Regions from separate parts of the Paenibacillus sp. NPDC055715 genome, predicted to be linked through region 3. Evidence: predicted binding sites of a transcription regulator. Region 3 holds the regulator's gene; each other region holds the start of a gene.
The links. Region 3 encodes LexA, which represses DNA repair genes until DNA is damaged. Its sites were predicted from a motif close to CGAACATATGTTCG; they were not measured.
Positions count from the first base shown of each region.

Region 1 (3,286 bases), on a different contig from region 3:
CGGGCCAGGCGGCGCATTTCGCGCACTGCTCCCTCCAGCTCGACACGTCGGTTTGCTGCGGCATACAGCTTGATTTCTTCTGGCTGCTTATCATTCCATTGCTCCCGCATCTGTTGCTGCGGCATGGGTCGTTCCTGGTTCCGATATCCCGCACGCCGTTCAAACTGCGCCTCCAGATACGCCAACGTCGGACGGTCCTTAAATCTCGGAAGCGGATCAGGGCACAGCAGTTGTGTCTGCGTATCGATCATCAGCTCGTCCGCCATCCCTTTAAGCTTTACATAGGTAGCCGCCGAAGGATGAAACAAATCCAGCTCATGCGGCAGCTGTCCACTCTCGTAGCTACGATTGCAGGTCAGTGCGACCGTCAACGAAGAAGCGTGCAGCATGAGCTGCTCCACCACCTTGTATTCATGCGGCGTAAACCTGCGGTAGCCATCCATCCAAATATCCGCTCCACGTACAATGGACGACTCAGCAATCTGCTCCGCCAGCATACGCAGCGTATCCTCGCCATCAATATATTTAAGTGCCAGCTCTCTTTCAAAATCCTCATAAATTAGACTGATATCCTTGAGCTTGCCGCGTAAAATCGGAGTGGATTCCCCCGCCGCATTCATTCGCTCCAGTTGCTCCGGTACAGACCGAGTATTATTCCCGTACTGCTTCAGCTCTGTAAACAGCGTATTTAACCGATCCACAAAGCCCAGCTGGTCTCCCGAATCCTTAAATAAACTCAGTTCATCCTTGCGACGACGAATAATTTTATATAAAAGCATCTTCTTGCCTTCCCCCGTCACAGGTACCAGCGCCGAACCCCCAGTTTCTTGCATGACCAAATAGGCAAGACGATGAAATCCCATGACCTGTGCGCGCACCGTCCCCTGAATACCGTTTCCGGCTTCTGTAAGCAGCGCATGCTCGGAAGCAAATGACGATTGCTCCGGCACAAGTAACAGCATAGGCTTACCTAGCGGTTCCTCGCGTAGCATAGCCGTCATTTCATGATGGATTAACGTGCTTTTTCCGCTGCCTGAGCGGCCAATGACCAAACGGACCGACATGATGCGGCCTCCTTTCCAACGAACAACATTCTATTCAACAGTATAGCATATGAGGCAAGGGAGAAAAGAACGTACGTTTGCCATCTTGTAGCATTTTATCCTTCCTCAAAAAACAAACAGTCCCGCAGGTTGGCTTGGTACATGCCTTCTCTACAGGACTGATCTATGGATAAAACGAGCCTATTCTACTTATTCCACTACCCAAAAAGGCGGTTGACTGTGTCTGAAATCTACAGTTGTGTCCGGCTACGCACCTCAAAAATGGCGAATTTCAAATAATGGCCTTCCTCTACACCCAGAATTTGGGGATGATCCTTGCCAGCCGCTCTCCAATCCACCAGACGGAGGATTTTTCCGGCATCCGCCGCCGCTTCCTTAATCGTGTCCAGAAACAGCTCCGGCCGCATATGGAACGAGCAGCTCGCAGTTACTAAATAGCCGCCCTCATTGACCAGCTTCATCCCGTGCAGATTAATGTCCTTATATCCCCGCGTAGCTCCTTTGACCGCATTCTTTGTTTTCGCAAAGGCTGGAGGATCAAGAATAACTACATCAAAGGTACGTCCGCCCCCTGCTGTTAGCGGCTTGGAAGTATCACCTTTGCCTCCGGCCCGTGCGGTGCGTTCCTCTACACCTTTAACCTGATTGCGCAAATATTGAAAAGCATCGTCCACGACAAACTCCACGCGTTCCTCAAATCCGTTCAGCTTGACATTATCCCGTGCGCTTTCAATCGCGTGCTCAGATATATCAAGACAAGTTACTTTTTTAGCACCGTATTTGCAGGCATTAAGCGTAAAGCTTCCCGTATGTGAAAAGCACTCCAGCACGGTTGCGCCATCCCAGAATGGAAACTCCACAACCTTGCCGCTTTTGTTCACAGGCTTCATGACCGCTGTGCCAGCGTCACCCTGCTCTGCTGCTACTTCCTGTAGCGTAATTCCGCTGCGCCCTCCCCAGCCCGTCATCAGCGGCGCAATCGCCGCACGGTTCTCACGCTGGTCGAAGAAGTAGCCTGTCTTCTGGCCCTCTACAATATCAACCTTGATACGCAAGCCATTTTCCGTTACCACAACATGACGCGGGCAGTCTCCATATAAAGGCCCTTTGGTCTGTTCCAGTCCTTCCAGTTCGCGGATGGATACATCACTTCGCTCATATATACCAACAGGACCAATCACTTCAACGAGTGCATCCCTGATTTCTTCCCTGCGGCGATCCATACCGAGCGTTAATAATTGTACGACTAACACGTCGCCAAAACGGTCTACAATCAGCCCGGGTAAAAAATCAGCCTCGCCGTATACCAGCCGATACGCGTCTCCCCCGGTCACAAAACGTTCGCGGTGCTCCAGACAATCACGGAAGCGTTTGGCAAAAAATCTTTGATCCATCGCTTCCAACGGCTCGTAGGACATCACACGCACCGTAATTTGTGAAGCCGGATTATAGTAACCCGTTGCCAAATAACGGCCCTGATGGTTTACGATATTGACCAGATCACCTGCCTCCGGTTCACCCTCCACCTTGGCTATTTCATTTTTAAACACCCAGGGGTGCGCGTGCTCCAACCTTTTTTTGCGGCTGCGTTCCAATATTACTGAAGGCAAAGTCTTTCACTCCCATTCTTGGATTACTCAAAGTCCTTAAAAATGTGGTTCGATAGGGGGGAGGCTCCGCGGCGAACGCTACGCTTCTTCAGATTCAAATGAACCGCTCCGCTACTGCCCGCCTTTATATCGACCACACTTTTAAAGCTTATGAAGATACTGCAAAAATTATCGTTTTCCTAAAAAAACAGCTCGGTCATGCTTGTCATGGCTGTCCTCGACAGATCATATGCTGTTACATAAGCGCAATTCAATTAATAACCTTAGAAAAGGGGCTAATGGCCGTGTTTATTCATGTTATTTTGCCGCTGTGCGGTGGGCTGCTTATTTTCTTGGGCGGGATGAAGCTGATGGAAGCGGCCCTCCGGCATTTGGCTGGCCCCTTCCTCACCCGCTGGCTGAACCGGGCCACCGTTTCCCCTTGGCGAGGCATGTTGTTCAGCTCAGGCATTACCGCCCTGTTGCAAAGCAGCACCGCTGTCACGGTGCTGACCATCGGACTGGTCAACGCCGGGCTGTTGACCTACGGCCGCACGCTCGGCATCATCCTTGGCACCAATATTGGTACCTGCCTAACCACCGAGCTAATGGGTCTCCAGCTAGGCAAGCTGG
Region 1 covers NZ_JBSHGA010000002.1:276,286-279,571, reverse strand. Annotated here, with positions in the region: gene addB (helicase-exonuclease AddAB subunit AddB) at 1-1,064, opposite strand, end outside; gene ACWGOO_RS05670 (class I SAM-dependent rRNA methyltransferase) at 1,295-2,674, opposite strand; gene ACWGOO_RS05665 (Na/Pi cotransporter family protein) at 2,959-3,286, shown strand, end outside.
Region 1: addB (helicase-exonuclease AddAB subunit AddB) is a predicted target of LexA. The motif match lies at 1,131-1,144, and genes of this name have one in related genera.

Region 2 (3,286 bases), on a different contig from region 3:
TCTTGCTCAGCCATCGTAAGATGATTAACTACGCGGCGTGTCATCCCCCCCGAATATCCGCGTCTCATGAGAAAGGGGTACGTTTTCCGTTTCTTCTCCATTATATCTCCACGTACCTGATTCCATTTCTTGCGTCCGACAATCAAAGCGCTCTCCCATTCCTCATGATCGCTGACCTCACCTAAAGCTTCCCCGATAGAGGCTTTAGAGATGCCCTTTTGACGCAGTTCCTGCCTTACCCACATCTTCCCCTTCCGCTGGCTCGTTATGCGCTGCCTTGCCCACTGACGGGCGTATAGATCGTCATCCACAAGTTGCTCCCGCTCCAGACGGTTCAACACTTCATCAATAACAGCTTGGCCCATTTCCTTTTGCGTCAAACGCTGCTCAATCTCCTGACGTGTACGCGGCTTTCGTTCCAAATAACGAAGCGCGTGCACGTATGCCTGTTGCTTTTCGTCCGCCAGAACGATTTCTTCCAGTTCCTTTTTGACGAAAGTCGTTCCTTTGAACATATTGTACTTGATCATTACATCTTCCAGTACGGACAATGAATACGGGCCAAAATGAATCGTGTATCTCCCGCGTTTCCTACCCTGCTCCTGTTCCACCCTCGTAACCATCAATTCCTCATGATCAGGAAAAAAGGAAATGCCTTGCTGCTCATTTTCCTTCGAAGTGTGTTCACCTTCATCTTCCAATTGCAATGTGCTTCCCTCACTTTGATATTCACGAAAGCAAGCTGAGAATGCCCGCCACGCAAAAGTAAAATGCAACTGACACGCAGGCCACATTCGATGCAAAAATGCCCTGCACAACTGTGCAGGGCATCAGAAACATGCTATTCAAACGGACACCCTCGCTCCAGTTCATAAACCAGGATTTAACTAAGCTTTATTCAAGCTCCAGCAATTCCTGTTCTTCCTTAGCTTGCTTTGCCAACTCTTCTTCTGTCGGCGGAGCTATTGTCGTGATAAGATTGCTGGCCACACGGATTTTTTGCTCGATCGTGCTAGCAATGTTCGGATTTTCCTTCAGAAATTGCTTCGCATTTTCACGTCCCTGGCCGAGTCGCTCACCTTCATAGGAATACCAGGCTCCGCTCTTGTCGACAATGTCGTACTCCGTACCAATGTCAATCAAGCTGCCTTCCTTGGAGATACCTTCGCCGTACATAATGTCCACTTCCGCCTGACGGAAAGGAGGTGCGACTTTATTCTTCACCACTTTAATACGTGTGCGGTTACCTACAACGTCATTACCGCTTTTCAAGCTTTCAATGCGGCGGACATCCAAACGAACTGTAGAATAAAATTTCAGAGCACGTCCACCTGGTGTAGTTTCAGGGTTACCGAACATAACACCTATTTTTTCGCGTAATTGGTTAATAAAGATAGCAATGGTATTCGATTTGTTAATGGCCCCGGACAGCTTACGCAATGCCTGCGACATTAAACGGGCTTGAAGACCAACATGGGAATCTCCCATCTCACCTTCAATCTCCGCTTTTGGCACAAGTGCCGCTACAGAGTCAACAACAACAATGTCTACGGCTCCACTACGTACAAGCGCTTCGGCAATCTCAAGTGCCTGCTCTCCTGTATCTGGCTGCGATAGCAACAACTCATCAATATTGACACCCAGCTTGCTGGCATACGACGGATCCAGCGCATGCTCGGCGTCGATAAAAGCGGCTTGGCCGCCTGTTTTTTGTACCTCTGCTATAGCGTGAAGAGCTACTGTTGTTTTACCAGATGATTCTGGTCCATATACTTCAATAATTCGACCTCTTGGGAAGCCGCCCGTTCCTAACGCAATATCCAAAGCAATCGAACCACTGGGTATTGTTTCCACTTGCATATGGGTGGACTCACCCAACTTCATAATGGAACCTTTACCGAATTGCTTTTCTATTTGACGGAGCGCCATATCCAGCGCAGCACGACGATCTGACAATAAACTCACATCCTTCATTGTTTGTACTTTAATAATACCTTGTTTTGACACGCTTGCCAAGCATTTTTTCGAACATACATTCGTTTTTTTTACTTGGGCAGTTCTCTTCTGTACTTCCATCTGTCTCTAAATCAAAAAAAGAACCGCAGGCAAAAAGGCTTTTGCAGCGGTTCTTCCGATGATATGACTATACCATTAATCATTTACCTAAAACAACTCTATGAAAACTCACATCGGATACAGCTCATTAAGAGAGCTTCTCGTTCTCCACCAGTCTACGCCACAATATGTACAGGATTGCTTTGACTGATCGCAGACGGATTGTTTCACGGTTTCCGCTCAGTCTCAGCTCATGTACTTCCGTTTTCTTGTCGCGCTCAGAAATACCAATGTATACTAAGCCAACTGGCTTCCGTTCGGAATATCCAGGTCCGGCTACGCCTGTAACTGAAAGTCCAAAATCACTGTCCATAACTATTCTTGCCTGCTCTGCAAGCACAAGGGCGACTTCCTTACTCACTGCGCCTGGCGCATGATCCCCTTCCAAATAATCATGAGGCACGTTGAGCAGTTTCATTTTCATTTCATTGGAATAACACACGATGCCGCCTTGAAACATAACAGCGCTGCCCGGTATGGAAGTGATGTGTTCCATCAGCATCCCACCTGTACAGCTTTCCGCCGCACTCACAGTGAATCCGCGTTTGGTCATTAGATCTACGATAACCTTCTCCAGCGTGACGTCCTCGCTCGCATACATGTATTCCGAAAGACGCTGCTGAATTTCTACTTCCGTAGCCGCCAGCTTGACCAGTGCCTCGCTCTCGCTGGCCGCCTTGGTGGATATACGGATCGTGACTTCCCCTTCCTTGGCGTAAGGAGCAATTGTGGGATCCGTCTGGGATTGGATCAGATCTAACAATCGGGTTTCAAGAGCTGACTCACCGATTCCTGCGAATTTTAGCATTTTCGAATAAATTGGCATTTCCTCACCGCTCAATACCTGCTGAAGCAACCAAGGTTTCGCCTGGTTTGCAAACATGGGTTTAAGTTCCTTAGGCGGTCCAGGCAAAACCAAATAAAATTTACCGTCCTGTGCAATTGCGTCGCCCACAGCTAACCCTGTCTCATTTTCAAGCGTAGTAGCCCCTTCAATAGAAAGCGCCTGCCGGCGGTTATTCTCGGTCATTTCTACCCCGCGATTACGGAAAAACTGTTCCAGCTTGTCCATTGCAAGTTGATCTATGTGCAATTTCCGCCCCAGTACAGCAGCTATCGCATCTTTCGTCAAATCATCCTGAGTCGGTCCCAGACCACCGGAGAACAAAAT
Region 2 covers NZ_JBSHGA010000001.1:72,939-76,224, forward strand. Annotated here, with positions in the region: gene ACWGOO_RS00325 (regulatory protein RecX) at 1-707, opposite strand, end outside; gene recA (recombinase RecA) at 895-1,956, opposite strand; gene ACWGOO_RS00335 (competence/damage-inducible protein A) at 2,204-3,286, opposite strand, start outside.
Region 2: recA (recombinase RecA) is a predicted target of LexA. The motif match lies at 2,026-2,039, and genes of this name have one in related genera.

Region 3 (3,286 bases):
CTCATGAGCATGTACAAAACTGAAAGTCCAGCCAGCATAATTGGCACGGTAATATTACGTCCACGGAAAATATCCATTGCAGAACCGGCGCCACTAATGGGTTGATTGCCTTGCTTTTTGCGCGACTTATTCAAATGCGCTGTGTTTTTGCGAACTTTTCTTTCAAATGACCGGGCCATTTCTCAATTCCCTTCCCAAATATATTGCGTAAAAACAATTGCCACCAATCCTAATCTATATAGATACCAAAAATAGATACCTAAAAAAAACAAAAAGCAAATTACGCGGGCTAAGCCGCTTTAGCGACATTAATGCGTCAGCCCGCCATTTCCCTTCGGCGTTTCATCGTCCACAATTTCAATTGTTTCAAGCTGCTGCCGAAAATTACGACGAATGTTACCTAAATAAATTTCCCGAAGATTGGCACGCTCTATTGTTTCCTCTTCGGTCAATCCCTCGGCTTTTGCTTTACGTGCCAATTCATTGATGCGCTCTACCAAGCTGTCTATATCCAAATTGTGTCCCCTCCATATAAGCAAAGATATAATACACTTTGACACGTAGAAAAGAGCTTGTCAAGGTTCCGCATCACGTTCCCTGACAAGCTCTAATGTGACTAATCAGAAGTGTGGAAGCTTTAAAACCTAACCTGCCTGCACTTCCCAATCTTCCAGTCCGTTAATCCGAACAATTCCTTCTATGATATATCCGCGTATCCACTCGTTCCGGTTTATGATTTGGAGGCAATCTGCCACAATGTATCCCCAGGTTGTACAATAAGTTTGGTTACCTCTTCATTCGAAACCGAAGGAACTGCGAATACCGTCAGTACACCTGCACCCGCAATCCAGGCAACGATAACCAGAATAAGAAGTTTGGGCAGAAGACTGTTGGAAATGGTTCATACAAGCTGTGCTCTTCTCTCATTCCGGACATTTTGCATCTTTTCTAAATCCATGAAAAAATACTTTGATATGTACTATATTTCATCATTGGCTACGTAATGAGAACGTTTGTTTTGTCCAACAGAACGGAGAACAAAGATTCGTAATTATTTTTAGGGATTATTTAGAACTTATGTTTGTACGAACGGAGGTTCTATGCTATAATTTTCCCAAACGTTACTAAATGGGGTTGATACGGTATGTCTAAGATTTCAAGCCGCCAGCAGGCCATTCTTGAATTTATCCGCAATGAAGTGCGTCTAAAGGGATATCCCCCTTCTGTACGCGAAATAGGTGAGGCTGTCGGATTGGCCTCCAGTTCTACGGTTCACGGTCATTTGGATCGTTTGGAGAAGAAGGGACTAATACGTCGTGATCCAACGAAACCACGGGCCATCGAGTTACTCGGCCAAGACGAATCGGATAACAGCAACTTGATTAATTACTCTATTAGTCGTGTTCCGGTCGTCGGCAAAGTAACAGCCGGTCTACCTATTACAGCAACAGAAAATATTGAAGATTACTTTCCTCTTCCCCAACATTTTGTGGGTGAGGATAAAATATTCATGTTATCTGTTGTAGGAGAAAGCATGATTGAAGCTGGTATTGCCAACGGAGACTATGTCATTGTACGTCAGCAGCAGACAGCCGATAACGGCGACATTGTAGTGGCCATGACGGACGAGGACGAGGCTACTGTTAAAACTTTTTACAAAGAAAAAGATCATATCCGACTTCAACCGGAAAATCCGGCCTTTGAACCACTTCGTCTGACGCACGTTAGTATTTTGGGCAAGGTTGTAGGACTTTTCCGGGACTTCCACTGATTTTTCATTTTTCAGCCCCGTTATTCTTCCCGCAACTTCAAAACCGGCTGGCCATAGGCAAGCCGGTTTTGTATTGATCTTATGTACATAAAATCTACCTCACAACTATTCTTTTTTCTTTGACAGCCCATAGATTAAACGGTTTATATCTACAATTACTGTTCTGTTTATTGGCGGATCAAAAATAACTTTGTAATTATTTTAGATAAATATGGTGTATTAATATTTATAGTTTTATTAAGGAGAGATTAAATGAAAAAAATTATAATTTCAGTGTTTATTGTGACTTTTATCGTAATAGGTTTTACAGCTCCAACAATGGATTATGTGTATGCTAAGGAGAATTCAACCAGAACAACCTTTGATCGCATTCATTACATACAAATAATTATCCATTTTAAATCATTGGAAAAGCAATTTGAAGCTGTACTTTCCGAAAGAAATAACTACCCAGAGGACAGTCCAAAATATAAAGAGCTTTCTGAACAAATGAATCACATTCTTGAGCAGGAAACATATTACCAGAAAAAACTTAAGGCCCTTTATAATAAGTAATATACTTCTCCCCGTTTGTTATCTTCGCTTTTTATCATTTTGCTCGTGCTGATCTGCTGTAACTTTCCCAACAACGTAAAGTTGGTAAGGATTATCAGGCAGGTAAGCATGAGTTTTTTTGCGTTTCTTACCTTTATACTTTATTAGTTTCTGAATATCAAGGTCATAGGTGATAGCTTCTTTTGCTTTTAATAGATTTATGCTGATACATTACTAGCGCTACTGACATATGAATAAAGTAGACCTTAGCAAAGGAGATATGCAGATGATCAAAAATAGAGTCAAAACGTATAAGCATCGTATTGGTAAGAACAAATTTCTGGTCGTAAAAGTCTTTCAAGCCGCTGCTGCCAAAACAAGAAGCGGTAACGCGCTAGCCACTAACGCATTGAACATCAAAATTTCCAAGCGTAACCGTAAGAATCATAAACGCTTCTAAGATTTAACCGCCTTCATTTCTTTGAAGGGAGGTGATACTATGAGCAAAAGACATTTTAAACACCATGTGAAAAGAAGAAGATTATCCATCCGTTCCAGTCAAAGAGCCATTGCACGTGCAAGAGGTAACGCACTGGCTGTTAATCTGTTTAGCGTAAATGATAGACAACGCAGACGTTAAGATTGTTTTTAAGCGAAAAGCGAGAAGGATTTCTTCTCGCTTTTTTTGCATCACGTTAAACCCCATTCTACAATATGTTCAACGTATTTCTCCTGCAAAAAGCTCGGTCGTTACAAAAACGTTGATTTTCAGGAAAGCATGACCCTCTTATCCAACAGAGATATCATTTATATACGATAGTTACCAATTTTTCTAAGCAAAATAAATAACCCATAAAACATATTTTATTTGAAAATATAAGTATTATTATTCATAAAACCCTTTTTATGTTTTGTAATCTTATGAGGGAAATAAAACTTAAGGAGAGTACATATAAAAAATAGCACCACAATTAGTCAGTT
Region 3 covers NZ_JBSHGA010000005.1:148,661-151,946, reverse strand. Annotated here, with positions in the region: gene ACWGOO_RS10895 (hypothetical protein) at 1-179, opposite strand, end outside; gene ACWGOO_RS10890 (DUF896 domain-containing protein) at 309-515, opposite strand; gene lexA (transcriptional repressor LexA) at 1,145-1,771, shown strand; gene ACWGOO_RS10880 (hypothetical protein) at 2,024-2,326, shown strand; gene ACWGOO_RS10875 (hypothetical protein) at 2,592-2,765, shown strand; gene ACWGOO_RS10870 (hypothetical protein) at 2,805-2,945, shown strand.